Regions from separate parts of the Barnesiella sp. B2-R-119 genome, predicted to be linked through region 3. Evidence: riboswitches for the same ligand, from Rfam matches in the RefSeq annotation. Region 3 holds a riboswitch; each other region holds the start of a gene.
The links. Region 3 has a riboswitch for cobalamin ahead of NBH06_RS09780 (anaerobic ribonucleoside triphosphate reductase). Riboswitches for the same ligand answer to the same signal wherever they lie in the genome.

Region 1 (11,163 bases), on a different contig from region 3:
TTCCGAGCGGGGGATTCCGGGGGCTATCGTCAATAACGTGTGGCGCAACGGAGAGCGTTTGTGGGACCGGAATTCTTTCGTGCAGGGTGTCTATCAACAGGATATTACCCGCAAATATGGGATTAAGGTGAATGCCAAGTATGCTTTCGATTATACCCATTATATGAATAACGACGATAAGCTGATGCGAGTCGACAACCAGTATAAACAACGAGAGGTTTATGTATCGGTAGCCAATAAGTATTCGATATTCAGAAATTGGGACGTCTCGGTGGCATACGACATGCAGTGGAACGGTTTGTCGGAGTACATGTCGGCCGACCGGTACACGCACTGGATTTCGGCGGCAACGGCTTTTTCTCTTGCCGACCGTTTGAAAATGCAGGCCAGTGTTTTGGCGACTTTGGTCGATGAGAAAGCATCGGGACAAGTAAAAGCGCCTAATAAAAGTAAAGTGACTCCGGCGGTATTTCTTTCTTATCAACCGTTTAAAAAATACAATTGGGTGTTTCGCGCTTTTTATAAACAGATATATCGCATGCCCACCTTCAATGACTTGTACTATGCCGATATGGGTAACTCGGTGTTGAAGCCCGAGAGCGCTACGCAATACAATGTGGGATTTACTTATGCTGTCGCTCCGAAAACGGGTTTCCTTTCGGGGTTTCATGCAGGGGCCGATGTTTATTATAACCTCGTTTCCGACAAGATTATCGCCTATCCCAAAGGACAGCAGTTCCGGTGGACTATGCTCAATCTCGGTAAAGTCGATATCCGGGGTGTCGACGTTCAGGCTACGGCAACTTTCCGTTTGCCGTACGCAATAAGTTTAATGACGAAGGTGCAATACACCTATCAAGAAGCGATAGATATAACCAGTCCTCGGGATAACTATTACCGCGACCAGATTCCGTATATACCCTGGCATAGCGGATCGGCCATATTGAATTTGAGCTATGACGATTGGAGTTTGAATTATAGTTTCGTATATGTAGGGGAACGGTACAATCAGCAAGAAAATATCGAATATAATTATGTGCAGCCGTGGTACACGAGCGATATATCTTTGGTGAAATCGTTTCGGATAAAATCGGTGAACCTGAAAGTGACGGCCGAGGTTAATAATGTGTTTGATCAGGCATACGACGTCGTTCTTAATTATCCTATGCCCATGCGTAACTATCGATTTGGAATAGCCATTGAATTGTAATGAGATCGGTTGTCGCACATATTGTTTCGTGTATCCTACTGGCGGGAATATCGTTGATGACTTCCTGTCGGGAAGACGAGGTCATTATCTTGGCGGAATATGAAAGATTGCCGCTCGGCGACAACAGCCGGTCTGATTATGCCGGACTTTATTTGTTGAACGAGGGTAATATGGGTTCGAATAAATGTACGCTCGATTTTGTCGATTTCGAAAACGGCTATTATGTCCGTAACTTGTATGCCGAGAAAAATCCTAACGTGGTAAAGGAGTTGGGTGACGTGGGTAACGATGTCCAGATATATGGTTCCAAGATGTATGCGGTTATCAACTGCTCGCATAAGGTCGAAGTCCTCGATGCTCGTTCTTGTCAGCGATTGGGACAAGTGGACATACCTAATTGCCGATATATCGCCTTCGATAAAGGTTTTGCTTATGTTTCGGCTTATGTAGGTCCGGTAGGGATAGACCCGAATGCTCAGCTCGGAGCTGTCTTTCAAGTCGATACCGCTACTCTCGAAATTACGGCCGAGGTCACGGTGGGTTATCAACCCGATGAGTTGGTCATTCAAGACGGTCTTATTTATGTGGCTAATTCAGGCGGTTATCGTAAACCGAATTATGATAATACGGTTTCGGTGATCGATATCGAAACAATGACGCAGATACGAAAGATTCCCGTAGGAATTAACTTGCATCGTATCCGGGCGGATAAATACGGGAAATTATGGGTTTCATCTCGGGGTGATTATGAGAAGATTCCTTCCCGTCTTTTCGTTCTGGAAAAAGATAAGCGTACAAACCGCATGGAGGTGAGAGATACTTTGAATGTTTCTTGCAGCGAGATGGATATTTGCGGCGATTCGCTTTATCTGTATAGCGTGGAGTGGAGTAATATTTCGCAAGAAAATAATGTTACTTACGGTATTATCGATGTTCGTACAGGGGAATTGATTTCAAATAGTTTTATTAAGGACGGAACGGAAACCGATATAGAAATCCCTTATGGATTGAAAGTAAATCCCGAGACCGGAGACGTTTATGTAACAGATGCCAAGAATTACGTGTCGAGTGGAAATCTACATTGTTATGGACGGGACGGGATAAGAAAATGGAGCGTTCGTACCGGGGATATTCCGGCGCACATGGCTTTTTTGTATAAAAATAAATAAACCGATATGAAGAAAGTGTGGTATGTTTTGTCGATGGCTTTGATTTTGCTGATAGCCTCTTGTCAGTCCGATAATCCTTCTATGATTACATTAGGGCTTGACGATACGTATGTAGTGGAACGCATGAAGGGCTTGACGTTACACCCGGGATTTACCGGAGAACGATATGAATGGGCCCTTTCTTACGAGTCCGATTCGGTATCTGTCACCGATTCGATTGTGGCGACGACACGCGATTATACGTTTGTAGCGAGTGAAACGGGAACGTATCGGTTGCGATTCCAGATTTATGATGCGGCTAATCCCATAACCCATCTTATGCGTATTGTCGTTCGCAAAGAAGAGGTAGCTTATAGCCCTTATATAACTAAGGTTTATGAATATCGCCCTGCACCGGGACAGTTCGTCAATGAGCTTCCGAAATATACCGAGGGAGATACCGAAGAATCTATGCGGCAGAAAGTCGAAGATTGTTTGGCATACGATGCCCGTACGATGGTCTCGTTGGGTGGCTACGGCGGATATATTGTCGTCGGTTTCGACCATACGATTGTCAATCGGCCGGGAGAATATGATTTTAAAATATTGGGTAATGCATTTTATGCCAATGACAATCCTCGTCCCGATGCCCCGTTGGGAGGTAGCAGCGAACCCGGGATAGTGATGGTCTCGGTCGATACGAACGGGAATGGCATTCCCGATGACGAATGGTACGAGTTGGCCGGTAGCGAATATTATAAAAAGGAGACTTTGAAGAATTATGAAATAACCTACTATCGACCCGATGAAAACAAGGAGCCGGTGACTTGTTCCAATCCGAATATCACGGATTCTACGTATGTCCGGTGGACCGATAATCATGGGAATATAGGATATATATCGCAACTCACTTTCCATAAGCAACCGTATTATCCGCAATGGATTTCGGACAGTTCGATAACTTTCAAAGGGAGCCGGCTTGCCGATAACGCTGTCGATGAGAGTGGAAACGGGAGTTATTATGTCCTTTACGCATACGATTGGGGTTATGCGGATAATCACCCCAACAGTAGCGAAAAGTCCAATTTTAAAATCGATTGGGCGGTGGATAGCGAAGGTAATCCGGTCGATTTACCGGGTGTCGATTTCATAAAAATTTATACGGGAGTGAACCAATTCAACGGTTGGTTGGGCGAATGTTCGACCGAAGTAATGGGTGTTACCGATTTACATATAGAAGAGTGACTATGAGAAAATAGAAAGAAACGAGAGGAAAATAACTTAAAAAAATATAGTGCACACAGGTTCGGCTACTTGAAAAAGGTCCGCCGATTAAAAGGGAATCGGGTGTAAGTCCCGAACAGTCCCGCTGCTGTAAGCTCCATAAAAAGGTCCCGAGAATACTGAAAGCCACTGATTATGACGATTGGGAAGGCCTCGGTTACCGGAGTAAGTCAGAAGACCTGCCGTGTGTATTGTCCGAAAAGCTTGCGAGGTATGAGCTGTGACAAAAAACGCCGGGAAGTCCGGGAAAGTTTTGGAGGCATATAAGTGGTGTATCTTGCAAGTATTGAATGGGAAAGAACTATTTGTTTTTTATTTAATACTTAAAAGTTTAACAAAGATGAGAAAGATTTATGCTTTGATGGTATTGCTGTTTGCGGTTTTACAATTACCTGCACAAGTCCTTGTGCAAGGTCGTCCGCACCCTACGGCAAAGCCGCAGATGGTATCGCCGAGGGCGATTGCCGATGGAACTTTCACGATGGACATGATCGAAAACTGGTCTGGCGAAGGGGCTAACCGCGCTGCGTTCGTCGTACAATGGAATGCCGAGAGTGAAACATCGGCGTTGGTTTGGGGATTCCGTTGGGACGGTGAAGCTACTGGTGAAACGATGGCGCGTGCAATTGCCGCTTCCGACCCTCGTTTTTTCATCATGACCGAAACAGGAACGGCGTATGGTAGCACTGTATCGGGTTTTGGGTACGATGTTAACAAGAGTGGCGATTTTTCTATTACTAAGGACGGAGTAACACTTTCCCCTGATGAGAACGGGGTAATCTTATCTTCGTCGTATGGATATGACGGTTGGACTTGTACCGACCCCGAGGACTATTGGCAATCGGGCTGGTATCAAGGGTATTGGTCTTATTGGCTGAAATCGAGCGATAGCGATCCCTGGGGATACTCCGGGACCGGAATTACGGGCCGTAAATTGACTGACGGTTGTTGGGACGGTTGGAATTTTTCGGTAAACATGTCGTCTCAACCGTGGAAACCTCTTGCGCCGGCTCCTAAAAACGGGCCGACAGCTCCTTCTGTGAAAGTTCAACCCGAAGATGTGACGGTTTCTCCGGGAGAAGCGGTAACTTTTGCCCCTGAGTTCAAAGGCGATAGTTTGTATTTCCAGTGGTACAAAGACGAAGTCTCCATACAAGATGCCGAAGCGTCGTCTTATTCGATCGTTTCGGCGGAAACTTCCGATGCCGGGCGTTATTATTGTGTGGTGAGCAACATGCTCGATACGATTTCTACCGATACGGTTACGCTCGTTGTCGGCGATAAATCGGTAATAGCCGTTCCGGGAGAGGAACCGGGAACTGCCCTCGTGGTGTATGACGATTCGTATGCCTCTTTTTCGGGGATTTTGACGATCCCCCAAACTATCCTGATAGAGGGAGTATCTTACACAGTAGTCGGTATCGACGATATGGCTTTTATGGGGTGTGCTAAATTGACTTCGGTTACTTTTCCTTCGACTTTGAAAACAATCGGCGAAGGGGCATTTTACGGATGCAGCCGTTTGACATCTGTGGAGTTGCCTGCGCAAACGGTTTCGATCGGTAATGAGGCTTTCGGCGATTGTCCTCTTTTGGCAACCCTCTCTTTGGGTGAAGGATTGAAGAGCATAGGTCGCTCGGCCTTCGAGAATTGTATCGCTTTGACCGGTGTAAGTATGCCGGCAGATATGGAATCGATAGGGGCTTTGGCTTTCAAGGGCTGTACGAAGTTGGCTTCGGCTGCTCTGGGGAGCTCTTTGACTTTATTGGGCGATTCGGCTTTCTATGGCTGTTCGGCTTTGCAATCGGTGGAATTGCCGGTTACGGTATCCTCGGTGGGTACTCGTACATTTGCCGGTTGTTCTGCTTTGAATGCTGTCGGGTTAGGAAATGTTTCGGCTGTTGGCGAAGCTGCGTTTAACGGCTGTACCGCTTTGACTGAAATTGCGATACCGAATGGGGTCGAAACGCTCGGCAATTATGCTTTTTACGGTTGCAGTTCTTTGGCGACGGTGACTTTGGGTACACAGGAGCGTTCATCTTCTTCCTTGAAAACAATCGGTGATTATGCATTTGCCGAGACTGCTGTGAAATCGGTCGTATTACCCGACGGAGTGAGTACTCTTGGTAACTATGCCTTTAACAAGTGTGCTTCTCTGGCTACCGTTTCGTTGGGAAATAGTTTGACCGCTATCGGTGATTATGCTTTCAGCGATTGTGAGAAGTTGGAATCCGTAACATTCGGAAGTGCTCTCGAAACTATTGGTGAGCGTGCATTTTTCAAAGTGAAAATTTCTTCTCTTGTTTTGCCTGCTACGGTGAGAACGATAGGTGATTGGGCTTTTTATAATAATCCTTTGACGACCATAACTTTTAACGATGGTTTGCAGTCGATCGGCAGCAGGGCTTTCTATGGTGTATCGGTTCAAACGTTGAATATTCCCAATAGCGTGACCGAATTGGGCGGCTATGCATTTAGCGGTTGCAAGTCGTTGGAAACGGTGACTATCGGGACAGGTGTGACAAAAATAAGTGATTATGCGTTTAATACTTGTTCTGCGTTAACGCAGATATCTTATCCGTCGGTAATCGAAATCGGGGCGAGCGCATTTAAAGGTTGTTCATCGTTAACCGATCTACCTTTGACTGATAAGATTACTTCGCTCGGTAATTCTGTGTTTTCGGGCTGCTCTGCGATCGAGTCGCTTGTTATTCCGAATAGTGTGACCTCGATTGGTAGTTATGCCTTTGAGAAATGCACGAAGTTGACATCGGCGACTTTGGGTACAGGTATAAGCTCTATTCCCGATTATATGTTTAGCAGCTGTTCCGCTTTGACGTCGGTAGTTCTGCCGGAGAATATTACTGGGATCGGCAAATATGCTTTCCAAAGTACGGCCTTTACCGAGTTGCCGCTGACAGCAAGCATTACTGAGATAAAAGATTATGCTTTCAAAAGCTGTACGAAATTAACGTCGGTAGCTATTCCCGATCGGGTTACTAAACTGGGAACTTATGTGTTCCAAAGCTGTACGGGATTGGAATCTGCAAAAATAGGGGGTGGAGTTACTTCTGTGCCGAATTACATGTTCCACGGCTGTACGAATTTGGTTAATGTAGAACTTTCGGAAAAAGTGACTTCTATCGGCAATTCTGCTTTTTATAATTGTAAGGGCTTGAAATCATTGCCGGTTACCGAATCGATAACTTCTATCGGGACGAATGCATTTTACGGTTGTACAAGTCTTACTTCGGTAAATCTTTCCGATAAAGTAACCTCTTTGGGAGCTTCGGCATTCTATGGCTGTTCCAGTTTGACAGAAGCTGTTTTGGGAACAGGGATAACTACGTTGGGATCGAGTTTGTTCCGCAATGATGCTAAGTTAAAGAAAGTAGTTGCCAATGGCAAAATAGCTTCGGTTTCCACTTATACGTTTAATGGTTGTTCTTCTTTGGAACGTATCTATATTAACAATACACCGCCGACCGGTGCAAGTTCCAATACATTTACCAAAGTGCCGATAACCTGCCGGATTTATGTCCCTGCCCAAACTTGTCAATTCTATGCCCAGACCACCTATTGGAAGGATTTCGTAATCATGCCGTGGTTAGATGAATTGGAAATAGTATCGACTACTCCGTCGATGAGTTTCGATGGTGGGGAAGCGTTGGACGTTAAACCCGATACGAAAACTTTCGTGATAGAGTTTAATCGGACTGTCGTTAATACCGATAGCGTTTCGGCCATGTTGATACGTAGCGGATTCCCTGTCGAAGATCAGGAGTTGACCGTTTCGTACTCCGGTAACGAAGTGACCGTAATTCGTGAAGGAGAAGATTTGCCGAACGATCCTTATTACTACTTGGTATTGACAACGTCGGATAAACAGTTTAGCATATTGTTCAAGGTAACGACGGCTACCGGTATCGATGAACCGGTTGTCGAAAAGGAGGTGCGTTTGCGTGAATATTATTCGGTGGACGGGAAACTTTTGCCTCGACCCGTGCAAGGTATCAATATTGTGAAAACTGTGTATGAGGACGGTTCGATCGAAGTTTCGAAAGTTTATGTAAAACCAGAAGATTGTAGGCGATAAGTCTATGATTGTGAAATAGTAAAACGAAGATGTTCCCGGAGTTTCGGCTCCGGGACATCTTTCCAAAAAAATAGAAAGATGAGAAAATATTTACTTCTTTTTTTAGCTTTTTTCGGCAGTTGGTCTATGCCGGTCCGTGCCGTTTCCTTTTCGGATATAAATTATTGGATAGGAGAAGGGAATGTCGAAGCCATGTTAGTCATCGCTTGGAACGACGGGAAAACGCCCGGAGCGTTGGCGTGGGGCTATAAAGGGGAGGAGGAAACTACAATCGTGGAAATGTTGAACGATGTGGTGAAAACGGATCCTCGTTTGTTTTCTCTGATGCGTCGGCAAGGTGGTTACACGGTCGATGGATTGGGTTTCGACCTGAATGGAGAGAATACCGTTGCATTGGTTGTCGGCGGCGATACGACCTATCCTAAGTATAATGCTACGGGACAGTTTACAGCGACTCCGAACAATTACAAAAAATGGGAGTGTGTCGACAAAGAGGACCACTGGAATTCGCCTTCGGTCTCGGAAGATGGAGCATGGCATTGTTTGGCTCGAAGCGAAAGCGGAAACGAGGCTGAGACCGAAATCAATAAAATGCCGATACAAAATCGATATACCTATATATTTTATTACGATAAATCCGGTAGCGATACACCGGATTATGCCAATGCCGTAGCGGTAGAATCATATATACAGGAAGCTGTCGATTATTCGCAAGGGATATTTTTTGTCAATGAAGATTGGTATGGCTGGGATAACGGAACCATTAATTTCCTGACGAATGATGGCCGAATGTTTTACCGGGTATTCCGTCGGGAGAATCCCGATGAGAAGTTGGGTGTCACAACGCAGTTCGGAACGATTTACGGTGAAAAATTCTTTTTGATTTCCAAACAGGCGAAGTCGACCGAAGAAGAATCGACAGGGGGGCGACTGGTCGTGGCCGATGCCTTGTCGTTGGAAAAGATAGTGGCTTTTGATCAAATAGGCGGCGGTGACGGCCGTTCCTTTTTGGGTGTAGATGAGAAGACGGGATATATAGGAAGTTCATCGGGAATTTTTGTTTTCGATATTGAAAACATGAAGGTCGGCGATGTGATAGAAGGGACCTCGAATGACGAAGGTCTTTATTCGGGTCAGATAGGTTCTATGGTTCGAGCCGGTAAATATGTCTTTGCTGCGAAGCAATCGGAGGGCGTATTGGTGATCGATGCCGAAAACCACACCTTACAAACTACTATCGACCTTCCGTCTATCGCGACACTTGTGTTGGGGCGAGACGGAAATATTTGGGCTGCCGATGGGAATGCGTTGGTTAGAATAAATCCGGTTTCGTTCGAAACTTGGGCTCGGCCGTTACCTTCCGGTTGTCGGGTCGCCGATACATGGGGGGCATGGAATGCCGGGAGTTTATGCGCAGCATATAAATCTAACCTTCTTTATTTTGCCGATGAAAGTAAAAATAAAGTCGTATGCTATAATATAGATACCGATGAATTGAATGCATCGTTTTTTACTTTGCCCGATCAAGACGGGGAGTATGTGCAGATGTTCTATGGCGCGGGTTTGAGAGTGGACCCGCAGACCGATAATGTCGTGGTAATTTCTACGGAATCGGGTTATCTGTCCCATTACATGAACAATTGGATTCACATAGTGGACGGGACGAATGGCGAGCTGTTGAATACGTTACTTCCTGAGAAATACTATTGGTTCCCGGCTATGCCGGTATTCCCCGATAATGAATATCCGGTTATCTCTATTTCCGATAATTTGTCGGTGGGTAGTTCTCCTGTAAAAATTTCGCTATTAGAGAGTGTTTCCGATGCCGATAATCTTTCTGCGGCGATCGTTTCGACAGTCAAGGTAGAAGACCCCTCTATTCTTTCTGCCCGAATCGAGGGATATGATTTGATTCTTTCCGGCGAGAAATTGGGCGATACGAGTTTCACGTTAGCGGTCAATTCGAATGGGCGGGTAGAGACAAAAATGGTTTCGGTACATGTAACCGAAGTTAGTGGAATCGAGGAGGCAGAAAGTTTGAAAATCGTAGCTTCTCCTAATCCTGTCAGGGATATTCTGACGGTGAGAGCTTGTGTTGGCGCAGAATTGACCGTATTCGATCTTCGAGGTGTAGCTGTTTATCGCGATACGATGGTCGAGTCGGAGTCTCGTTTGAATGTATCTTCTTTACCGGCAGGTATTTATGTGTTGTCGGTGTGTGCAAACGATAGAACTGAGTATATTCGAATAATCAAACAATAAATATTAACTAATTAAATTTTTTTTTGACATGAGAAAAATATTACTTGTTTTTGCCGTTTGTGTATGCAGTGCGGTTTTTGCGGAAAACATCGTTTTAGATTTGTCGAATCCGGGAGACTTCCCTATCGAGTATGATGAGACTGGGTTGTGGGCAGATGTTTTTAATAATGATGCGATTGTTTATTCACAAGAATTTATGTTTTCGCACGCTTCTCCTTATTCCAATTATTCAAATGGATTCTTTGCCAGCAAGGTAACTGCCATATCGGCATCGGCAGGTACCGATGATCAATGGGGCTGTATGGCTAAGGGAGGCTTTGCCGGTGAGGGAACTCCCTATTTAGGGGCATATTGGGATGCCTATACCGAATCGACCTCCGATGCGAAGACTTGCGAGGTATACACTTCCGCTCCATATTATGCCGTAGGGTGTTATGTATGCAACAACCCTTATGTCTATTATGCTATTGAGAAGGGGAATCCATATTCGACTAAATTCGAGCAGGGAGATTGGTTTAAATTAGTTGCTCACGGTATCGATGAGCAAGGCACAGAGACAGGAACCGTGGAATATTATTTGGCCGATTACCGTTCTGAGAATGCCGACGACTGGAAATTGAACGATACTTGGGAATGGGTCGATTTGAGTGAATTGGGACAGATTGCTTCGATTTACTTTACGATGGAGTCGAGCGATACGGGTGATTATGGCATCAATACGCCGACGTATTTTTGTCTCGATAAACTTACCGTTTCGACCGAGCCTTCGTCAGTTGAAGAAAGTGTGGCTGCTCAGATGAAAGTTTATTACGACCGTTCTAACGGGGCTGTTCGTGTAGAGTCGGCTCAGCTGGTCGAGGCTGCTGTTTATAACATGAGCGGTACTCTCGTGATGAAACAACTCGTAGAAGGATCGGGAGCTATTGACATGTCTGCTTATCCCGCTGGCGTTTATATAGTGCGTTGCGGCGGATATAGTACTAAGATTGTTAAATGAACTCTGAGAAGAAGTATATGATAAATTATTAGTTAAGTCCCTACTGCCATAGGGTATTACGCCTCCGGCGAAGTGATTCGACGGGGGCGTGTTTTTATAGAAATAAGAGCCCGGTTATATAAAAAATATTAAAATTAGATTTGTTCTAATTTTATATTATATTTTT
Region 2 (11,163 bases), on a different contig from region 3:
TTCCTATATTCGGGAAATTTTGAATTTTTTGATTGAAGGTTCTACTTTTTTCTTGGTAAAGGGAATAATTTTTCTTATCGGTTTGCGTTTATATATTGTAATGGCTGCATTCCGGGGAGTGATTAATTTTACATTTTTGTTTTTTGTAGAACTTTTTTATGAAAGAATAGTTATATTTGTAAATACGAAGATATATTAATTGATAAATAGAAAAAGCCATGAGTAATGATATTACCATAACATTTGATGATATTATTAAACAGTATCGGACCCTCGATCTATCGGAAGATATATTCCGGTCGATGATGGCGGAGGATAAGCAATTGGAGGCCGATTATAAAGAATGGTGCGATACGTTGGGTATTCCAGAAAGAAAAGGGTTTGCTTATTACTATGAAGAATATATAGAACAACAGGACTCTATTTGGGATAGTTTAGATGATCATGATGAATAAATGGCTTTTGAATACCGTTCGAAAAATTTTAGATAAATCTTGAATGCTTTTTATATAAAACATTTTATCGGGGCGGTCGTCTATTATAGTTTTTGTTGATAAACAGGTGCTTAGATCAATTGCAGATTTCTTGATTCGCTTCTCCTTTGTTGAAAAATCACATTTGAGGTAAAAAAGTATCATTATCGGATAATAAAGTACTTTTTTGCGCTATTTTTTTACTATTATTTTGTAACGTAAATTTAATATCATGGTTATGCTTAAAAAACAGCTATTCATTATTTCTTTATTATTCGGTGTTATATCGTCTGCTATGGCTGCTGATCCGGTAAAATTATACGGTCAGCTTCAAGTAAGTGGAAATCAACTTTGTAGTGAGCAGGGAGAGCCTGTCGTATTGCGTGGCGTTAGTTATGGTTGGCACAATTTGTGGCCTCGATTTTATAATAAAAAATCGGTAAAGTGGCTGAAAGAGGATTGGAAATGCACCGTATTGCGCGCTGCGATGGGAACTTGCATAGAAGATAATTATATAGAGAACCCCGAACATGCTCTTAATTGTATAAATGCGGTTGTAAAGGCTGCGATTAAAAATAATGTGTATGTAATCATAGATTGGCATACTTATTATCCACAGAAAGAAGAGGCAAAGGCTTTCTTCTCGATGATGGCTCAGAAGTATGGAAAGTATCCACATGTGATTTATGAGATTTATAACGAACCTATGGAAGATACTTGGGAGAGTGTGAAAGAGTATGCAACCGACATTATCACCGAAATAAGGAAATATGACCCCGATAATATAATATTGGTAGGAAGTCCGCATTGGGATCAAGATTTACATTTGGTTGCAGCCGACCCTTTGCAGGGTTTCAATAATATAATGTATACGCTCCATTTTTATGCGGCTACCCATAAACAGGAATTGAGAGATAGAGCTACTGCTGCTTGGGAGCAGGGGATCCCTATTTTCGTATCGGAATGTGCCGGTATGGAATGTACAGGTGACGGTCCATTGGACATTGAAGAGTGGACTCGCTGGGTAGAGTGGATGGAAGCTCATAAAATCAGTTGGGTGAATTGGTCAATTTCGGACAAAAACGAGACTTGTTCGATGTTGTTACCGAGAGCCGACAAAAACGGTGGTTGGGACGAATCTCTCATTAAGCCGGCCGGTCGCCAAAGCCGCAAGTTTATACGGCAATATAACGAGGCTGTATATCGCACAAAGAAAGAGAAGAAATAATATCAAAATAAGATTGTTAATTTTAAATTTATTACAAATGAAAAGAAACCTGTTTTCTTTCCCACGTTCTCAAATGGTGGGTAAAATGCTCAGAGCTATGTCGTTTGTAGTGGCTGTGTTTTGGGCAACGACCGCTATGGCGGACATAGTGGTGAAGGGAGTAGTAGCCGATGATTCGGGCTTACCTATTCCCGGCGCTAATGTTACCGAGTTGAATTCGAAAGGTAACGGAACAATTACCAATGTAGACGGACAATATTCGATTGTGGTGAAAGGTCCTAAATCGGTGTTACGTTTTTCATTTATCGGATATGCAAAGGAAGACGTAACCGTGGGCAATAAAACACAGATCGACGTGCAGTTGAGCGAGGATTCAAAATCGCTCGATGAGGTTGTTGTCATCGGTTATGGTACGATGCGTAAGAAGGATTTGTCGGGAGCCGTCGCTTCTATCAAAAGCGAGGATTTAATGATCGGTAATCCGACAAGTTTCAGCCAAGCCCTACAAGGAAAATTGGCTGGTGTGCAAGTTAATTCTAACGATGGTGCTCCCGGTTCGGGTATGAGCATTACCTAGGCTACTTCAACAGCTTCTTGTGGTAAGATAACGGTTTCGATGACTGTATTGCTTAGGAACATTTCTTTGGGAAAAACATTTTCGACGGTTTTCATTCCGTTTAAATAAGCTTCGCCACCCGACACGATTTTACTATTCAGCATATCGAGATATTTCAAAGAAGGAAGTTCTCGAATCGTTTTTATGTCCGAGCTATTTAAATCGCCTTGTAAAATAAGTGTTGTGATCGTATCGGTTGTGGCAGGAAGCAGAGAGGATAGAGTCCCGGCAACGTCTACTCGGATAACCCCTTCGGGTATATCGGGTTGAGGTTCTCCTTTTTCAGCGATTATTCTCATGGCGTTGATATAGGAAAATCCCAAAGTGTTGTTACTGCTTTTACCGATAGTCAATACAACGACTCCTTGTGCCGTGGGTTTTATGCCCTTTACGGTAGCGACCGACGAAGTGTTGGAAGCTGCATCGATGGTCGCACTTCCGCTATTTTCTCCCGCATAGGTATAGGTTGTTTCTCTATTTCCATCGCCTGCCCGAGAACCGAAAGTTTGGAAAGAATAAGTTGCAGTCGGGTTTAAGCCAGATATTGTCAAAACGGGATTTTCTCCATTGGAGCTGAAATTACTTGTCGAAATGGCTGTGTTCATGTCCCAAATAGCGGAGTTACTGCCGTTGGTGGCCGCATGGGTAAAACCGGTAGTAATTTCTATCGAAACGGTCGTTGCGTTTCCAGTGGAATCATTCAGCATGTCGACTCTATATCCGCTGGCTTGGTTGTTAACATTATTCCAGCTATCGAGTCCGGCTTCGGCAGGACCGAAGTTAATATAGATGGGTGTCGTAGATATTTCTATCGGGGTACTCCCTGCTATTTCGGGGATATTGGCATTTTTGACGATATTAAATAAAATGTCATGAGCGGCATCATTCAAATGCACACCGTCACCTGAATCGTATTCGGGGCGTATAAAGCTATATCCGTCTTCGGTCGCTATGGGAGTGTAGAAGTCGAGTGCGTATTCGCCATATTTATTCAATATACTATCTGTCAGTTCTTTGAATTGATCTCTTGCTGCTTGCTTCCAAATGTCGGGTTGATGTTCTTCGCTGTATGGACCATCATACTTTTCCCCGAAATTATGGGGCTGTGAAGTGGTAATCCAAACTTTTACACCAGCAGCTTTCGCCAAATCTATGATAGTGGCGAAATGTTTCATTTGCGTAGCGACAGGAATACCGTTCGATACATCGTTGGTGGGCATGTTGATAATGATCGCGTTCGGCGACAGGCTGAGCGCTTTGGTAATATTTCTTTCTGTATCGACTTCGAGAATATGGTTTCCCGTGTTGTAGGGATTGGTTCCGGTCGGCATGATTGCACATGTGGTATAACCACCTTTGGCCAGATTGGTAACCGTGTTGGTAGGGTCTATCGATTGCAGGTAGGTGCGATACTGATTTACCCAAGCTCTATTGGAGTCGGAGACGCCTGCTCCGGCTGCTGTCGATGAGCCTAATACGACAATTCTGGTTCCTGCATCGGTAAAAAACATAAAGCAAGAAACCAGTAAGAAGCATAATGTACTGAGGATTGTTTTTTTCATATCCGTCTTCATGGTTTAATTAATAAATAATATTTATCCACAAAGATACGGGCGTGTACTTATATAAATAAAGTACTATTTTAATAAAGTATGATATTAATATAACAAAAAAAATATGTTTCGGCTTATTTCTTGATTCGACGTGAGGCCCTCGTCATCGTGAAGGCTCGTTTGTAAAAAATGAATATAGGTATAGTTGCTCCGACAGCTAATGCGAATAAAACAGAGACTGTCGTTATACCGTTTTTGAAAATCTCCAAAAGGTAATGGATTGCTTCGTTATCGTTATTACTGCTTTGAAGGAATTTGATAAGAGAAAATACAGTGCGATAGGCATACATTCCCGGTATCATCGGTAACAATGCCGGTATGTAGAGTACCGTGGCCGGGCAGAAGAGCTTGTAGGCAGAAAAATGGCTGAGAAGCCCGATAGAAAATGCTGCGATGAATGATGCCGAGGCTAAATCTAATCCGGCGTATTGCAGTAGTACGAATCGTATGCTGTGGCCGATAGCAGCGAGTATGGCTGTACACGGAATAACTCGACGAGGAGGATTGGATATAACCGAAAAACCGATTGCCGCTATGGCTGCACCGATGGCATCGGCAGCTACGGAACCTATGAATTGCCATTCTGTCATAATAGTTTTCCTCCCATCATCAATAATGTGATAGCCATTCCAAATGCAATACAAATAATTAGTAAAAACGCATTGATGAGTCGTGCTGTTCCTGCCAATACATGACCTTCGATAATGTCGATAATCCCATTGATTAATGGAACACCGGGAATCAAATAGAGTACACTAGCACCGATAGCTATATCCGGTGTGTTTCCCCATTGCTGCCACATAGTTACCGAGGCTATTAAAGAAGCGACAAACGCCGATATTGTAAATATAAAGTAGTGATTGATATGATGTTTCCCTAATACTTGTTTGATGCGAAATCCGACAAGAGTCGCAACAAAAACCGCTGCAACGGCGATCCAGTCTCCACTGAATAACCGGCAGAAAGATGCATTAGCGAATCCCACTAATACCCATACCAGCCATGCATTTAATCGAGGTTTGCTTGTAATGGCATGATATTTTTCCCATAGCTGGTCGAGAGGGAGATGGTTATCGTAGGCTTCCCAACTGAGAGCGCTCAAATCGGAATTGATTTCGAAGTTTATAGCGCCGGCTTTTGCTGTGTTTACCATACTGTATACATGGGTATTTTCCTTATTCCGCAAAGTCATTATGATTGTTTTGTGAAATAAGGTCATGTGTGCTTCAAAACCGAACGATTCGGCTATACGGGCTGTATTGCGTACAATTCTCGACGTATGTACTCCCGAAGCCATGAGACATGTAGCATATTCCGAAAGGAACTGCGATACGGCTTTAAGTTCTTCGTGTATACTGTTCACCTTTGTTGTATTGACTGATTTTTCGACGTGCAAAGATAGTGAAAGGTGAGTGCAAAGGCAAGCGGAAATTGCATTTCCGACTTGACTATGCAGAACCGCATCCTATTTTCGCATACTGTACAAAGATAGTGAAAGATAAGAGCAGGATAAAACAAATATATTTGTTTTTCATGTCGAACCATACTCTATTTTCGATTCAATCGCAAATTCGTGGGGGGGTAGACTTTTTGCATATATAAAGGTAGAAAAACCGGGAAGCCCGTTCTATTCTCCCCAAACGGTTTTTGCAATATTTTTCATTGTCGCTATTTTGTTCCACATTTCTTGTTCTGAAATCGAGCTGTTTCCCGATAAATTCCTGAAATTGCCTTGACAACTGAGATGAAGAGACTCCAATGGTAGAAGGCGTGCAGCGTTTTCGATATGATGAGTGATAGTGCTGGTAGATATCGGTTGGCTGCTTGAAGTCGATACAAGCCCTAATATAACGTCTTTGCTTTGACAATGTTTCAAGATGGAAAAGTCTATATTTTCATTTTCCCTATTACCGAAGTCGAAAGCTATGGCATTCGCTTGCGTAGAGAGTAGTATTTCTGCTATTTTTTCTCGATCTCGGGTATTCCACCATTTCTCGTCGAATTGTAAGGATATGCACATATCGTCGGGCTTGTCGTTTAAGCAGAGTTCGGTCAAACGAGCAAGTACGGTAGACAGAGATGCGAGGTCGGTATTATTTGCTTCGGATATTTGTTGAATATCGCAGCCTCCCGTTAAGTTCCAAGTATAGTCGCTGAATTGTAGGAATCGGCATCCCATATTGTAAAATTCTCTAATTACTTTTTGGTAGGTCTGTGCAATATCATGGGAGAGCACTTCGATGTCGGGATAATATCTTCCTGTATTAAGACGGTTCTCAGGACGGATTAATTCGGCTAATAAAGTCATTGGGGACGGTAGTAGAGCTTTTGCATACATGTCGCCTCCGATAATTCCGGTCAAATAGGTAAAGTGCTCTGTGACAGGTGGCGTCGATAAAAAATGATTGTCGAAGTCTATTTTCCCGCATATAACAGATTTATCATTTTCTTCTGACGTATCGTTTGGTTCTGTTTCGTGCCTGGAAATGTTTTGAAGATGATGAAAAAAATCCGTGTATCCGTTTGATCTATAATCTCCATCGGTAACGCATTTTAAACCTATCTGTTTGCATGTGTCGACAATGTGTTGGATTTCTTTATTTTCGATTTCCAGTAATTGTGCTGCATTTAGAAATCCTTCTTGAACTTGTTTGCGTGCTTCGATTAATTGCGGTGAATAAACAAAATTCCCAGTTATATCCACACTGTAAGGAATCATTCTTCTCATAACTGCATCATTTTACATATATAAACTATGTTATAGAAAAGCGTGTTTCTATAACATGGTGTATTTTTTTGCTTTCGCAAAAAATTTCTATCGGAAAAGTATTCGTTTTATCTCCTAATCCGCGAAGAGATAAATTTTATTATGTAACCGGCAGGTCTTCTGACTTGTTCTATTTTAGACGCCTTCCCAATCACATTGGATTAGTGGCATTGTAGTTGTTTGTCTAAAATCTATCGAACTACACAGCAGCGGGTCTGTTCGGGATTTGCACCCGATTCCCTTTTCATTGCTTTATCGAACGCGATAAAAGCAAACCGATTACAAGGGACAAAGTTATTTCCTTTATTTTATTTTACAATGTTTTTTCTAAAAAATCTTATATATAGATAGGCTTTCTTTTCTTAGTCTTTGTATTATTCGTAGCCGGCAATTCGGGCTATTAGTAAGGGCACATCGGTATTGTCGAGTTTCCCTTGAAAGTTTTCTGCTCCTAACCCAATCGCATAGAGCGGGACATAACCCGCTGTGTGAGAACTGCAAGACCATGTGATTTCGGCTATTTCGTTGAGAATCGTTTTGGCGGCTTCGGCTATCGGTTCATTGTTTTCATATAGAGATTTTATCAAGTCCCCTTGTTGGTTGTGTATAGTTTCTTCGTAAATTTTTTTAAGATGTGCTTCTTGTTTGGGGGATAAGTCGAGTTTGCTCCAAAAGCCAAAGGCATGGGATAGGGCTTTTTGTATAGTTTCCCATGAAATTTCGGTGTTTTGTTTACGCAGATTTTCTATTTCTTTTGTAAATGCTATTCCACTCATTGTTTGATATTGGAGTGCTTGTAGGTTGAGTGAGTAATTTCCGTTGCCTAATACTACGCCTCCGGTTTCGTGGTCGGCTGTAACGATAATGAGGGTTTCATCGGGATACTTTCTATAAAAATCATAAGCCAATTTTACCGATTCTTCCAAATCTTTTATTTCTCTGAAATTGGTAGCTCCGTCACGGGAGTGTCCTGCCCAATCTATTTTGGAGCCCTCTATCATTAAAAAGAAACCATTTCCTTTTTGTTGCAGAAAGTCTATTGCACATCGGGTGAGATCGGCTAAACAAATATCTCCCGGTTCACGGTCTATGGCGTAAGGGAAGTCTTTTTGGGGAAATAAAATCATTTTGGAGGCTACCTGTGATTGGCGATTGTATTCTTGTATGCCGAGAGCCAATGTATAGTTGGCTTTCGGAATCATATCGTATAGAGATTTTTTTCCTTCTGGCGACGGTTGTGTAAATTTATCTCCTGCATAGAAATCAAATCCGGCGGCGAGCATATCGACTCCTATTTCGTAACGGTTATTACGGTTTATTTGGTGAGCGAAAAAAGCGGCGGGAGTGGCATCGTCTATTTCTCCGCTGGTAATAATTCCAACAGGTATGTTTTTCTTTTGTGCTGCCACCGCTATACTATATATAGGTAGACTGTCTGCATCCACACCGATCGTATTGTTGTTGGTCTTTTCACCGCAGGCCAATGCCGTACCAGCTGCTGCCGAGTCTGTTACTCCTCGATTGGCAGAGTATGTGCTTACAAAAGTCGTATAAGGGAATTTCGAAAACAATAGCGGTAAGGGTCCTGTCTTACTGGTCAGTTCCCCGTAAAACATTTCAGTACCGTTAACTTGATTTATGCCCATTCCATCGCCGATGATATAGAATACATATTTGGGCCGAGTGGCTTGTGTTAATAAGACGGAAAGGATTAAAAGGCTAATAAAGAGTAGTGTTTTTTTCATCGTGTTTGTATTTCAATCCGTTTTACTTGATGAAACAAAGGTACTTAAAAACAGGAGAACCGGACTTCTCTTGGTATGAATTTTTGATTACATATCGTATGAAAGGGTCGATATTGAAGGGATATAAAAAAGGCTAACAGATAATGTTAGCCTTTTTTATAGAGTTATCAAAGGACTTTTTAATCTTCGATAGCAGCCTGCGCCGCAGCCACACGTGCGATAGGTACACGGTAAGGACTGCAAGATACGTAGTTCATACCGAGTTTGGCACAGAATTTCACAGATGAAGGTTCACCACCATGCTCACCGCAAATACCGACTTTGAGCGACGGTTTGGTGGAACGGCCTTTTTCCACGCCCATGCGTACGAGTTGCCCTACACCTTTTTGGTCGAGAACTTCGAACGGATCGGTTTTGAGGATGCCTTTTTCTTTGTAAATCTTTAAGAATTTACCGGCATCATCGCGAGAATAGCCGAATGTCATTTGAGTCAAATCGTTCGTGCCGAATGAGAAGAAGTCGGCAACTTCGGCAATTTGATCGGCCGTAACGGCTGCACGGGGAACCTCGATCATCGTACCTACTTTGTAGGCAACCGTGTCGCCGCGTTCTTCGAATACTTGTGCAGCGGTACGGTGGATAACTTCGGCTTGCATTCTCAATTCTTCTACAACACCTACGAGGGGAACCATGATTTCGGGGTGAACGTCGATACCTTTTGCTTTTACGTTCAAAGCAGCTTCGATAATGGCTCGGGCCTGCATTTCGGTTATTTCGGGATAGGTACAACCTAACCGGCAACCGCGGTGACCTAACATGGGGTTAAATTCTTCCAAAGCATCGCAAGCTAATTTTACTTCGTCGATGCTCATTCCCATCTCTTCTGCCAATTCTTTTTGAGTGGCCAATTGATGCGGTACGAATTCGTGTAGAGGAGGATCGAGCAGACGAATGGTTACACCCAGACCGTCCATAGCTTCGAATATTCCTTCGAAGTCGCCGCGTTGCATGGGCAACAGTTTGTCGAGTGCGTGGCGACGTCCCTCTTCGTCTTTCGACAGAATCATTTCGCGCATGGCTTTGATACGGTCGCCTTCGAAGAACATGTGTTCTGTACGGCATAATCCGATACCTTTTGCTCCGAATTTGCGGGCTACCGCTGCATCGCGCGGAGTATCTGCGTTGGTGCGTACGTCTACTCGGGTATATTTTTCAGCCAAATTCATAATGGCTGCGAAATCCCCGCTCATATCGGCGTCTACGGTAGGAACTTGTCCGTCGTAAACATCTCCGGTGGAACCATTCAAAGAGATCCAATCGCCTTCTTTGTAGACTTTTCCGCCCATTTCTACCGTACGGGCTTTATAATCGACTTTTATTTCACCGGCTCCCGATACACAGCATTTACCCATACCACGGGCAACTACGGCTGCGTGGGAAGTCATACCGCCACGAGCAGTAAGGATGCCTTGCGCCACGCTCATGCCTCGCAAATCTTCGGGAGAGGTTTCGATACGTACCATGATTACTTTTTTCCGTTTTTCGGCCCACGCCTCTGCGTCGTCGGCGAAGAATACGATTTGTCCGGTTGCTGCACCCGGCGAGGCAGGAAGTCCTTTGGCTACGACTTTAACGCGTTTGATGGCATCCTTGTCGAATACGGGGTGCAATAGTTCATCGAGTTTTTGAGCCTCCATGCGTTTCAAGGCAGTTTTTTCGTCGATGATTCCTGCGCGGAGCATATCCATGGCGATTTTTACCATAGCGGCTCCGGTGCGCTTTCCGTTACGAGTTTGCAATAACCACAATTTGCCATCTTGAATGGTGAATTCGAGGTCTTGCATATCTTTGAAGTAGTCTTCGAGTTTTTGTTGAGTTTCGATAAGTGCTTTTGCACATTCGGGCATAGCCTCTTCGAGAGAAGGATATTTGGTTGCGCGTTCTTCTTCCGATATACCTTGCAATGCAGCCCAGCGGCGAGATCCTTCGAGTGTGATTTGTTGGGGGGTGCGTACACCGGCAACTACGTCTTCTCCTTGTGCATTGATGAGGTACTCTCCGTTAAAGATATCTTCGCCGGTAGCAGCGTCACGGGTGAATGCTACACCGGTAGCCGAGGTATTTCCCATATTGCCGAATACCATAGCTTGTACGTTTACGGCAGTACCCCATTCTTCGGGAATCTGGTTCATACGACGGTAGAGAATGGCGCGTTCGTTCATCCAGCTATCGAATACAGCACAGATAGCTCCCCATAATTGTTCCCAGGGAGAAGCAGGAAAATCTTTTCCCGTATTTTCTTTAACGGCGGCTTTAAAGAGTTTTACTAATTCTTTGAGGTCTTCTACTTGGAGTTCGGTATCACTCTTTATACCTTTGGCCTCTTTGACTTTGTCCATCACTTCTTCGAATGGATCGATGTCTTCTTTCGTTTTAGGCTTCATACCCAGTACGACATCGCCGTACATCTGTACGAATCGGCGATAGGAATCCCATGCAAACCGCGCATTTCCCGATTTTTTAGCAATGGCTTCTACGGCGTCGTCGTTCATACCTAAGTTCAATACTGTGTCCATCATACCGGGCATGGAAACACGAGCTCCCGAACGAACCGATACCAATAGCGGATTCGAGGCATCTCCGAATTTCGTGCCCGTGAGGCTTTCGATATGAGCGATAGCCTTTTCTACATCGCCTTTGATTTCTTTTACAACAGCTTCC
Region 3 (11,163 bases):
ATACGATTCGATTAGGAGCTTACTCCAAGCGTTTTCTTATCCACACGATGAAACTGGTGGGGGCTACACCGGCATTCATTCGTCGGCCCTTTATCGTTTCCAATGTGATCAACGGTATCGTTGCATCGGTAATAGCTATGTTGTTGCTTTCGGGTTGCATATATTATCTGATGTCCGAGATGGAGAACTTCACGACCCTGCTGTCTGTTCCCATGATGGTATTGGTCTTTTTGTCGGTTTTGATTTTAGGGATTATCTTAACGGCGGTTTCGGCTTATTGGGCTGTTAATCGTTATATTCGTATGGATAGAGATGACCTGTATTATATTTGAAAAAACTTTTATGTATGGAATCTAAGAAAATGAAATCTGAGTCCGTTGTTCCGGGAGAGCAAAAGAAAACGGAGTTTGCCCTCGGCAAGACTAATATTATACTTATAGCTGTGGCGTTCGTTGTGATCGTCGTCGGTTTCCTGCTTATGCTGGGGCCCGGTACTACACCGGAGGCCTATAACCCCGATATATTTAGTTTCCGTCGTATCGTGTTGGCGCCCGGTATAGCTTTTGCAGGTTTCGTTTTCATGGTCTATGCGATCATGCGTAATTCGAAATAATATCGTTAATTTTCATTGATCACATTATGACTTGGTTAGAATCTCTTATATTGGGCCTCGTGCAAGGGCTCACCGAATATCTGCCGGTAAGTAGCAGCGGACACCTCGAAATCGCGAATGCATTGTTCGGTATACAAGGTGAAGAAAACCTCACTTTTGCCGTGTTGGTGCATACGGCGACAGTATGTAGTACGATTGTTGTGCTATGGAAGGAAGTGGAGATTTTGTTTCGTGGACTTTTCCGTTTTACGTGGAATAGCGAAACGAAATATCTGGCAAAAATAGCTTTGTCCATGATACCGGTAGGTATCGTAGGGCTGTTTCTGAAAGACTATGTAGAATCGTTTTTTGGCAACGGTTTGTTATTGGTCGGCATCATGTTGCTGGTAACTGCGGCGTTGTTGACATTCGCTTATTATGCCCGGCCTCGGGTGAAAGAAGATATATCTTATCGAGATGCATTCATCATCGGTCTCTCGCAGGCGGTAGCCGTTTTACCCGGACTTTCGCGTTCCGGTACGACTATTGCGACCGGACTCATGCTGGGAAACAAAAAAGAACAGGTGGCCCGATTCTCGTTTCTTATGGTGATTATTCCTATTTTGGGCGAGGCTCTTCTTGATTTGATGAAAGGAGGGTTTTCTCCTGCGGAGTCGGGATTGTCCGTACCGGTGATGATTATCGGATTTCTTGCCGCATTCGTGTCGGGGTGTTTGGCGTGTAAGTGGATGCTCCGTTTAGTCAATAATGGCAAATTAGTGTATTTTGCTATCTATTGTGTGGCGATGGGAGCTTGTGCTATAATTTATTCGCTTGTTCACTAATATCGCCGATATGGACTTTAACGAAGGCGAAATCATATATATCGATAAACCGCTTCATTGGACTTCGTTCGATGTGGTCAAGCGCATACGGGTGCGTATACTCCGCCGCATCAAACAAAAAAAATTGAAGGTGGGGCATGCGGGAACTCTCGATCCGTTGGCTACGGGCGTGATGATTATATGCACGGGACGAGCGACGAAACGGATAGAAGAATTTCAATATCAGACCAAAGAATATATAGCGACTTTGCGTCTGGGAGCGACGACACCGTCGTTCGATTTGGAAACAGAGATAGATGGCGTTTATCCCCATGAACATATCACCCGTGAAAGTGTAGAGCGAACTTTACCTCGATTTGTCGGTTCGATTATGCAGATACCGCCCTCTTATTCGGCTTGTAAAGTCGATGGCCGCCGGGCATACGATATGGCCCGTAAAGGGCAGGCGGTCGACTTGAAGCCCAAAGAATTGGTTATCGACGAAATAGAGTTGCTTTCTTGCGAATTGCCCGAAATCAAAATCAGGGTCGTGTGCAGCAAGGGAACTTATATTCGGGCTTTGGCTCGTGACATCGGAGAGGCGCTCGGTAGTGGAGCCCACCTTGTGGGATTGATCCGTACACGAGTGGGCGACGTGACTCTTGCCGATTGCCTTTCGGTCGAACAGGTCGCCGACATGATAGACCATATAGACGTGGAACCCGTTTTGGAAGAAGAGAAAAAAGAATAATAATTAAAGATATGAAACTGTCCCAATTTAAATTCAAACTACCTGAAGAGCAAATCGCTCAATATCCAGCTAAAAACCGTGATGAATCCCGGTTGATGGTAATCGACCGGAAGACGGGGAAAATAGAACATCGCATTTTTAAGGAAATTATCGAATACTTCGACGAGAAAGACGTGTTCGTGTTTAACGACACCAAAGTTTTTCCGGCTCGTCTTTACGGCAATAAGGAAAAAACAGGAGCTAAGATAGAGGTTTTTCTGTTACGGGAATTGAACGAAGAGAATCGGTTGTGGGACGTTTTGGTAGAGCCGGCTCGTAAGATTCGTATCGGAAATAAACTCTATTTCGGCGACGACGATTCTATGGTGGCCGAAGTAATCGACAATACGACTTCGCGAGGGCGCACGTTACGATTCCTTTACGACGGTTCCCACGATGAGTTTAAGGAAGCTCTTTACAAGTTGGGAGAAATGCCGTTGCCCTCCTATATAGCCCGTCCGGTAGAAGAGATGGATGCCGATCGGTATCAGAATATTTTTGCTCGTAACGAAGGTGCTGTTGTCACTCCGGCCGCCGGTCTGCATTTCAGCCGTGAGCTGTTGAAACGAATGGAAATTAAAGGAATCGATTACGGGTTCCTCACCCTTCATTCCGGCTTGGGTAATTTTCGTGAAATCGATGTCGAGGACCTCACGAAACACAAGATGGATTCCGAGCAGATGAGAGTGACTCCCGAATTGGTGGAACTCGTGAACCATGCTAAGGACGAGGGTCGTAAAGTGTGTGCCGTGGGTACATCGGTGATGCGAGGGATAGAAAGTGCTGTAAGTACGGGGGGACACATGAAAACGTATGACGGTTGGACCAATAAGTTTATTTTCCCTCCTTACGATTTCACTGTGGCAACCAATTTGGTGACGAACTTTCACATGCCCCTTTCCACTATGCTTATGATGGTAGCTGCGTTCGGTGGTTATGACATCGTTTTGGAGGCATACGGATCGGCATTGAAAGAAGGTTATCGTTTCGGGGCTTATGGCGATGCCATGCTCATTTTGTAAAATCGATTGGGTACTTTTATAATAGGGAGGAATAGCGTTTTCTACGTATTCCTCCTTTTGTTTTCGATGAACGTCCTTAGATTCCGACAGTATCTACTGAACCGCCTTTTACGGTTCAGCCGAAAATCCGTAGGGTAGGCATGAATTTTAGCGATGAACCACTTGTCAACAAACACATTCCGGACTTTTCGGTGAAAGGTTGATTCTTGCTTAAATTTCTATACAAAGTGTACTCCTCCTCTGTGTTTTGCACAGCAAAATATAGGGGAGGTGTCCGAAGGACGGAGGGGTTGAAAAAACGCAGCAAGGGGAACGGATTGGGCTGCAATCTCCTCCCCTGCCGTGTCCCGTAGTATTACGGGGTACTATGTTAGCCATATAGAGGAGACACCGAAGAAACAATAGTTTCTAAGGAGAGGGGTTGGAAAGATGGCATATAGTATTTTTGTAGTATTACTCCCTCTGTCACTACGTGCCACTTTGCCTATATTTTACATGGCAAAACGCAGGGGGAGAAGGGCGGGCTTTTCACTTTATGGTTGTGCAAAAGGGCAATTCCCTTAGATTTCCTACTGAGCCGATATTCTCACTGATTATCGACCTCGCTTGTAATAGTAAGAAAACCGACAAGTAAAGTTGAGAGACTCTATGAAAACACTATCTTTTCGGGCAGTTTCAGAAAAAATAAAAGTGCTATATTGATGGGCAATAATTCCCTGTTTTGGGAAACTTTCTTGATAAAATAATTCTAAAAGTTTTCCAAAACAGGAAACTTTTGTGTGTAGATTTGTTGTTTTCTTGGAAAGAATTTATGTACCTTTACACTCGCATTTCGGTTCGGTTGTCGCTGTGAGGCACAATCGATAAAAAGGGAATCGGGTGAGAATCCCGGACAGTCCCGCTGCTGTAATTCCTGCAAAAGTCCGTTGACACAGGCCACTGATAAAGAATCTGTTTCTGAATATCGGGAAGGCGTTTTCGGATTGGGAAAAGTCAGAAGACCTGCCGAAGTGGGAGAGAAGCAAATGAACGTTCGAGGAGGCGTTCGCAGTATCGAATCTTTAATAACAATCAGCATGGACTATGCATGTATTACCATTACGAAACGTGATGGATCCAAAGAGAACTTCTCGATTGAGAAAATCGAGCGGGCTATCGCTAAGGCCTATCGTGCCGACGGTATGAACGACGACGAGACCTCTATTAAACAAGTTACGGCCGAGGTTGCCGCTGCCATTGATAGGGAGAATATCTCGGTAGAGGAGATTCAGGATTTGGTAGAGCGCAAATTGATGATGCGCAATCCCTCGGTAGCGAAGAAATTTATCATTTATCGGGAGTGGCGTACCAAGGAACGTGAAAAGCGCACATCGATGAAGCAGGTGATGGACGGTATCGTGGCGGTCGAGAAGAACGACGTAAACCTGAGCAATGCCAATATGTCGTCTCATACACCGGCAGGGCAAATGATGACATTCGCCTCGGAGGTCACGAAAGATTATGCCTATAAATATTTGGTCGGGGTTCGTTATGGACGGGCACACCGGGAAGGCGACATACACATTCACGACCTCGATTACTATCCCACCAAGACGACCACTTGCGTACAATATGATTTGGAGGACATCTTCAACCGGGGATTCCATACCAAGAACGGTACGGTGCGTACGCCGCAGTCCATACAGAGTTATGCCACGTTGGCCACCATCGTTTTCCAGACCAACCAAAATGAGCAACACGGCGGGCAATCCATTCCGGCTTTCGACCATTTTATGGCGCCGGGCGTCTTGAAGAGTTTCCGCAAGCATCTCGAAAACGGGGTGGGCTTTATTTGTCGTTTGCACGGAATGGAAGATATGCCGGCGTTGAAAGATTTGTTTCGGAAAGAAATCGTTTCGATCGATATGACCGAAGAACAGAAAGCCGCTTTGGGCGAGCGTTTGAAAGAGATAGGGGTGAGCGTCTCTGCTGCCGAACTCGATACCGCTTGGCGACAAAGTTACGAGATGACTCGTAAAGATACGCATCAAGCTATGGAGGGGTTGGTTCACAATCTCAATACCATGCACTCTCGTGGAGGTAATCAAGTGGTGTTCAGTTCGATAAATTACGGGACGGACACTTCGGCCGAAGGCCGTATGGTCATGCGGGAGTTGCTTTCGGCGACTGTCGAGGGGCTTGGTAGCGGTGAAGTCCCGGTATTCCCCATACAGATATTTAAGGTAAAAGACGGTGTCTCTTACACCGATGAGGATTACGATGCCGCGATGGCCGATTTCGAGGGTGCGATGGCGGGAAAAATCAAATTCAAGGCGCCTAATTTCGACCTGTTGCTCGAAGCCTGTCGCACGACTTCTACTTCGCTTTTCCCCAATTTCCTCTTTTTAGATACCGAATACAACAAAAACGACCTTTGGAAAGCCGATGATCCCGACCGTTTTCGTTACGAAGTGGCGACGATGGGATGCCGTACGAGGGTCTTCGAGAATTTACACGGTGTTAAAAGTTCGTGGGGGCGGGGTAATCTCTCCTTTACTTCGATGAATATGCCCCGGTTGGCAATAGAGGCCCGGCGGGAGGCTGAGGAGTTGCACCCCGATGGCGACAAGCATGCTATTCGTCGGGAAGCCCGTATTCTATTTTTGGAGAAAGTGCGCAGTGTGGCATCGATGATTGCCGAGCAGCTCTACGAGCGTTATGAATATCAGCGCAAAGCGCTTGCCCGTCAGTTCCCGTTTATGATGGGCAACGACGTTTGGAAAGGTGGTGGCAAGCTACAACCCAACGACGAGGTGGGCGATGTCATCGATAGCGGGACATTGGGTATCGGGTTCATCGGCGGGCACAATGCGATGTGTGCTATTTACGGCGAAGGCCATGCTCATAACCAAGAGGCATGGAACACACTCTATGATGCCATACGAGTGATGAACAATGTTGTCGAGGAGTACAAGACCCGCTACAATCTCAATTACTCGGTTTTGGCTACTCCGGCCGAAGGGCTTTCGGGACGTTTCACTCGTATGGACCGCAAACGTTACGGTGTTATTCCGGGCGTGACCGATCGGGACTACTACGTAAATTCGTTCCATATCGATGTGAAAGAACCAGTGGGTATTGTAGAGAAAATCAAGAAAGAAGCCCCTTTTCATGCTATCACGAAAGGTGGGCACATTACCTATGTCGAGCTCGACGGCGAAGCGAAAAAGAATGTCTCTGTCATTCTCAAAATCGTGAAAGTGATGCACGACGAAGGAATCGGTTACGGGTCGATCAACCACCCGGTAGATACCTGTCGTTCGTGCGGTTACCGAGGTGTCATCTATACGCAATGTCCGGTTTGCAAGAGTGAGAATATATCGCGCATGCGACGAATTACAGGTTACCTCACTGGAAGCCTCGAATCGTGGAATTCCGCTAAGCAGGCCGAAGAGCGTGACCGTGTGAAACACAAATAATGGAACCGCTTCATATCATCAATGTTTACCCCGAGACTATCTCCGACGGTTTCGGGGTACGCTATGCCATCTATCTGGCCGGTTGTACCCATCATTGCCGGAGATGCCACAATCCCGGCAGTTGGAGTCCGGTGGCCGGCGAGCCGCTCACGGAGCTTATTCTCTCCCGTATCGTCGCCGAGATAAACGACAATCCCATTCTCGATGGAATCACCATTTCGGGCGGCGACCCTTTCTACAACCCTTTTGCGTTGTTGGCTCTGCTCCGTCGCCTCAAAGAGGAAACTCACAAAAACGTCTGGTGTTACACCGGCTATACCTACGAGTCCCTGTTAAAAGACGAGACCCGCCGTCCCTGTCTCGACTATATCGACACCCTTGTCGATGGTCCGTTCGTCCAATCGCTCTTTGATCCGGCTCTCTCTTTCCGGGGCAGCAGTAATCAACGGATATTGCATTTGTCGGAATACCGGTAGAGTTTTCCGAGGTTTTATTGTTTTTGACTTGTGGAAATCATATTTTTGTATCGTTTGTGTGATAATAAACGATAATTATGAATGCCTTGACTAACCTGAAATGCACATTGGCTCTCTCTGCCGGATTTTGCTCCTCATTTGCGAATGCACAAAAACAGCCCCATATTATATTGATTATGACCGACCAACAGCGGGGCGATGCTGTGGGGTGTATGGGAAATGAGTTTGTCATTACCCCTCATTTGGACAAACTTGCCAACGAAGGAACTTTGTTCATGAATGCCTATTCGTCTTGTCCCAGCAGCACGCCCGCCCGTGCCGGATTGTTGACCGGAATGTCGCCGTGGCATCACGGAATGTTAGGATATGGACGGGTAGCGCCGAAGTATGAGTACGAGATGCCTCAAATGTTGAAAGATGCCGGTTATTACACCTTTGGTATCGGGAAAATGCATTGGTATCCCCAGCGGGTGAAACACGGATTTGACGGAACGTTGTTAGATGAGAGCGGTCGCAGGCAAGACCCCCATTTTACCAGTGATTATCGACAGTGGTTTCAGGTGCAAGCTCCCGGGAAGAATCCCGATGCAACAGGCATTTGGTGGAACGATCACGGTGCTGAGGTTTACAAATTAGATGAAAAACTACATCCCACGTACTGGACCGGCGAAATGGCTTGCAATCTCATCAGCCATTATGACCCCGAAAGCCGTCCTTTGTTCCTCAAAGTGTCTTTTGCCCGTCCTCACAGTCCGTATGATCCGCCGCAACGTTTTCTGGATATGTATGATAACGTCGATGTTCCCGACCCGGCGATAGGAGATTGGTGCGGTAGATACGCAAAGCGGTTGAATCCCGAAGAGGCTGCCTCGGATGCCCCTTACGGAAATTTCGGTAATGAATATGTCCGTAATTCCAAGCGACACTATTATGCCAATATTACTTTTATCGACGAACAAATTGGGCGTATCGTTCAAGCATTGAAAGACAAAGGTATGTATGACAATGCTCTCATCTTTTTCGTATCGGATCACGGCGATATGATGGGCGACCACTATCATTGGAGAAAGACTTATCCCTATGAGGGCTCGGTTCATGTTCCCTGTATCGCGAAGTGGCCGGCAAATGTCGGTGGGGTTGCTGAGAAAATAGATAATCCGGTGGAATTGCGCGATGTTTTACCTACCTTCTTGGATATAGCCGGGGCAACCGTCCCTGCCGATATGGACGGACGCCCTCTTTTACCGCTGGCCAAAGGAACCGATACCGGGTGGCGAGAATATATCGATTTGGAACATGCCACTTGTTATAGTCGTGACAACTACTGGTGTGCGTTGACCGATGGGAAAATAAAGTATGTATGGCGTTTCTACACGGGGCAGGAAGAATTGTTTGACCTTGTCGCAGATCCGCAGGAACTCCACAATGCCGTTAACGATAAAGAGTACAAGGAACGGTTGGAAGAACTGCGTGTCCGAATGATACGTCACCTCAGTGAACGAGGAGAAGAGTTCGTGAAAGACGGGCGATTGGTCGTTCGCAAAAAGAAAATGCTATACAGTCCTCATTATCCGAAAGAATGATTTTCAATCTCCTCGGTGTTTTGCAATAGCGAAGTATAGGGTGAGAGGTTTAAAACATTTTCAAACTCCTCCCTCTGCCGTGTCCCGTAGTATTGCGGGGTGTGGCAAAGCAATAGGGGAGGTGGCACATAGTGACGGAGGGGTTGAAAACGCCATCACATCAGTCAGGTTATATTGAACGATTATTCCTGCAAGAAGTATCATCTTCCCAAAAACTATATAAAAATTCAGTTATATTTGTAGGGTACAGGATGTAGTTCGGCATGGTCTAAATCTAAAAAATATGTTCATTTGCCTCTATTCTTTGTATAATATGGGATTCGTTTCGGCATAGCCAAGCCTGAAATATGATTTCCTCTTGTCTCTGCACTCAACTTGTGCTATATTTGTTCGATCCTAACAGCCGATTTACTGTACAATGGAGCCTAAAAAGAAAATATATCCCGAATGGAGCGTCGGGTACACCTCCGACGAAAAAGCTACTCCTCTGAAATTTTTCCCGGCGACCGTTCCCGGAGCCACGCAACTCGATATTGCCCGTGCGATGAAATACGGAGACTATCGACAATCTGACAATTACATGTTATACAAATGGATGGAAGATTGCTATTTCATCTATCGAACTCGGTTTCACTCCCCGGAGATAAGTCGGGAAGAACAGGTGCGATTCGTATCGAAGGGCATCGACTACCGTTTTGAAATAAAGCTGAACGACAAAGTCATCTGGTCGCAAGAGGGAATGTTCACGCCTGTCGATATAGATATCACCGGGGAAATCCAAGACGAAAATACGTTGGAAATAAAAATATGGCCCGTTCCTAAAAAGGAAGGAGCCGAGCAAGACAATCGAATACAAGCCTCCGACTCGGTAAAACCGGCCGTAAGCTATGGGTGGGATTGGCATCCGAGGCTTATTCCATCGGGGATTTGGGACGAAACCTATTTGGAAATAAGTCCCAAAACCATCTTGGACGATACTCTTATAGAATATCGACTCTCCGATAACTATGAAATAGTCGATATACAAGTATCGGCGACGATCTCCTCTCCGGCCGCTACGATATACGAATGGAGGTTATACGACTATAACGGGGACGAGGTTTTACATACCCGTGGTGAGTCGTATGACCACATAATTTTTTCAGAGCGATTGGAAAATCCCCACTTATGGTGGTGTCACGATCAAGGAGTACCCTATCTATATCGTTCGGAAATTACGTTATTTTGTAAAGATTCGGGGGAATTGCTCGACAGGAAAATCCAGACGGTAGGTTTCCGCCGGGTGAGATTAATCATGAACGAAGGGGCTTGGCGAGAACCGTCGGGGTTCCCCAAAGGTCCGAGTGTTGCCCCGGCACAAATCGAATTGAATGGTAGAAAAATTTTTGCAAAAGGTTCTAATTGGGTCAATCCCGAAATTTTCCCGGGCACGATAACCGAAAAACGATATGAAGAGTTACTATCGTTAGCCATTCAAGCCCATTTCAATATGCTGCGTTCATGGGGTGGTGGTATCATCAACAAGGAAGCGTTCTTTGAATTATGCGATCGTATGGGAATACTGGTATGGCAAGAATTCCCTTTGGCATGTAATTGCTATCCCGACACATCTCGCTATCTGAAAGTTCTGGAACAAGAAGCCACTTCGATTATCCGACGATTGCGGAAACATGCATGCTTGGCTATCTGGTGCGGGGGAAACGAGTTATTCAACAACTGGTCGGGTATGACATCGCAATCCTTGCCGTTGAGACTGCTGGACAGCCTATGTCTCCGGCTTGATCCCGAAACTCCGTTTATCCCCACCTCGCCGATGCCGGGAATGGGACACGGACCCTATATGTTTCGATGGGAAGGTGAGGAAATTTATACCTTGATAGAAAAAGCTCATTGCACGGCATACACAGAATTCGGTATACCCGGAGTGTCACCTCGAAGCGTTCTCGAAACCTTCATACCTCGTGAAGAGTTGTTTCCCCCGAAGCCGGGAACGAGTTGGGAATGGCATCATGCATTCGGAGCATGGGAGGCTGATTTAGGGACATGGCTTTGTCCGAACCTGTTGAACGATTATTGGGGAGAAGCCCATTCTCTCGACGAGCTTATTGCCCGCAGCGAATTACTGCAAAGCGAAGGTTATAAGACCATTTATGAAGAAGCCCGACGCCAAAAACCTTATTGTTCGATGGCTTTGAACTGGTGCTTCAATGAACCGTGGCCGACGGCCGCAAACAACTCGATTGTTGCTTATCCGGCCATTCCCAAAAAAGCATTCGAGGCAGTAGCCGACTCCTGTCGTCCCCTATGTGCAAGTGCTCGTCTGTCCAAATTCACATGGTTCGAAGGAGAGTATTTCGAAGCTGAATTATGGATATTGAACGACTGCGTGACAGATAAAGAAAGCCTGAAAGTAACAGC

Region 1: linked by a shared signal. The riboswitch ahead of NBH06_RS10855 (leucine-rich repeat protein) and the one ahead of NBH06_RS09780 (anaerobic ribonucleoside triphosphate reductase) in region 3 are both predicted to bind cobalamin.
Region 2: linked by a shared signal. The riboswitch ahead of NBH06_RS11515 (uroporphyrinogen decarboxylase/cobalamine-independent methonine synthase family protein) and the one ahead of NBH06_RS09780 (anaerobic ribonucleoside triphosphate reductase) in region 3 are both predicted to bind cobalamin.

Annotation. Positions count from the first base shown of each region.
Region 1 is NZ_JAMOKL010000005.1:120,976-132,138, forward strand. Features, by position in the region: gene NBH06_RS10840 (TonB-dependent receptor plug domain-containing protein) at 1-1,210, shown strand, start outside; gene NBH06_RS10845 (YncE family protein) at 1,210-2,379, shown strand; gene NBH06_RS10850 (cell surface protein) at 2,386-3,603, shown strand; cobalamin riboswitch at 3,643-3,843, shown strand; gene NBH06_RS10855 (leucine-rich repeat protein) at 3,983-7,738, shown strand; gene NBH06_RS10860 (DUF5074 domain-containing protein) at 7,817-10,000, shown strand; gene NBH06_RS10865 (DUF4465 domain-containing protein) at 10,029-10,997, shown strand.
Region 2 is NZ_JAMOKL010000006.1:100,653-111,815, forward strand. Features, by position in the region: gene NBH06_RS11485 (hypothetical protein) at 219-455, shown strand; gene NBH06_RS11490 (glycoside hydrolase family 5 protein) at 769-1,701, shown strand; partial or broken gene NBH06_RS11495 (carboxypeptidase-like regulatory domain-containing protein) at 1,739-2,272, shown strand; gene NBH06_RS11500 (SGNH/GDSL hydrolase family protein) at 2,275-3,879, opposite strand; gene NBH06_RS11505 (threonine/serine exporter family protein) at 4,005-4,520, opposite strand; gene NBH06_RS11510 (threonine/serine exporter family protein) at 4,517-5,293, opposite strand; gene NBH06_RS11515 (uroporphyrinogen decarboxylase/cobalamine-independent methonine synthase family protein) at 5,558-6,658, opposite strand; cobalamin riboswitch at 6,791-6,992, opposite strand; gene NBH06_RS11520 (alkaline phosphatase) at 7,072-8,442, opposite strand; gene ppdK (pyruvate, phosphate dikinase) at 8,622-11,163, opposite strand, start outside.
Region 3 is NZ_JAMOKL010000004.1:341,718-352,880, forward strand. Features, by position in the region: gene NBH06_RS09755 (cell division protein FtsX) at 1-332, shown strand, start outside; gene NBH06_RS09760 (DUF3098 domain-containing protein) at 347-613, shown strand; gene NBH06_RS09765 (undecaprenyl-diphosphate phosphatase) at 640-1,437, shown strand; gene truB (tRNA pseudouridine(55) synthase TruB) at 1,448-2,167, shown strand; gene queA (tRNA preQ1(34) S-adenosylmethionine ribosyltransferase-isomerase QueA) at 2,179-3,228, shown strand; cobalamin riboswitch at 4,045-4,252, shown strand; gene NBH06_RS09780 (anaerobic ribonucleoside triphosphate reductase) at 4,305-6,686, shown strand; gene nrdG (anaerobic ribonucleoside-triphosphate reductase activating protein) at 6,686-7,162, shown strand; gene NBH06_RS09790 (arylsulfatase) at 7,240-8,745, shown strand; gene NBH06_RS09795 (glycoside hydrolase family 2 protein) at 9,164-11,163, shown strand, end outside.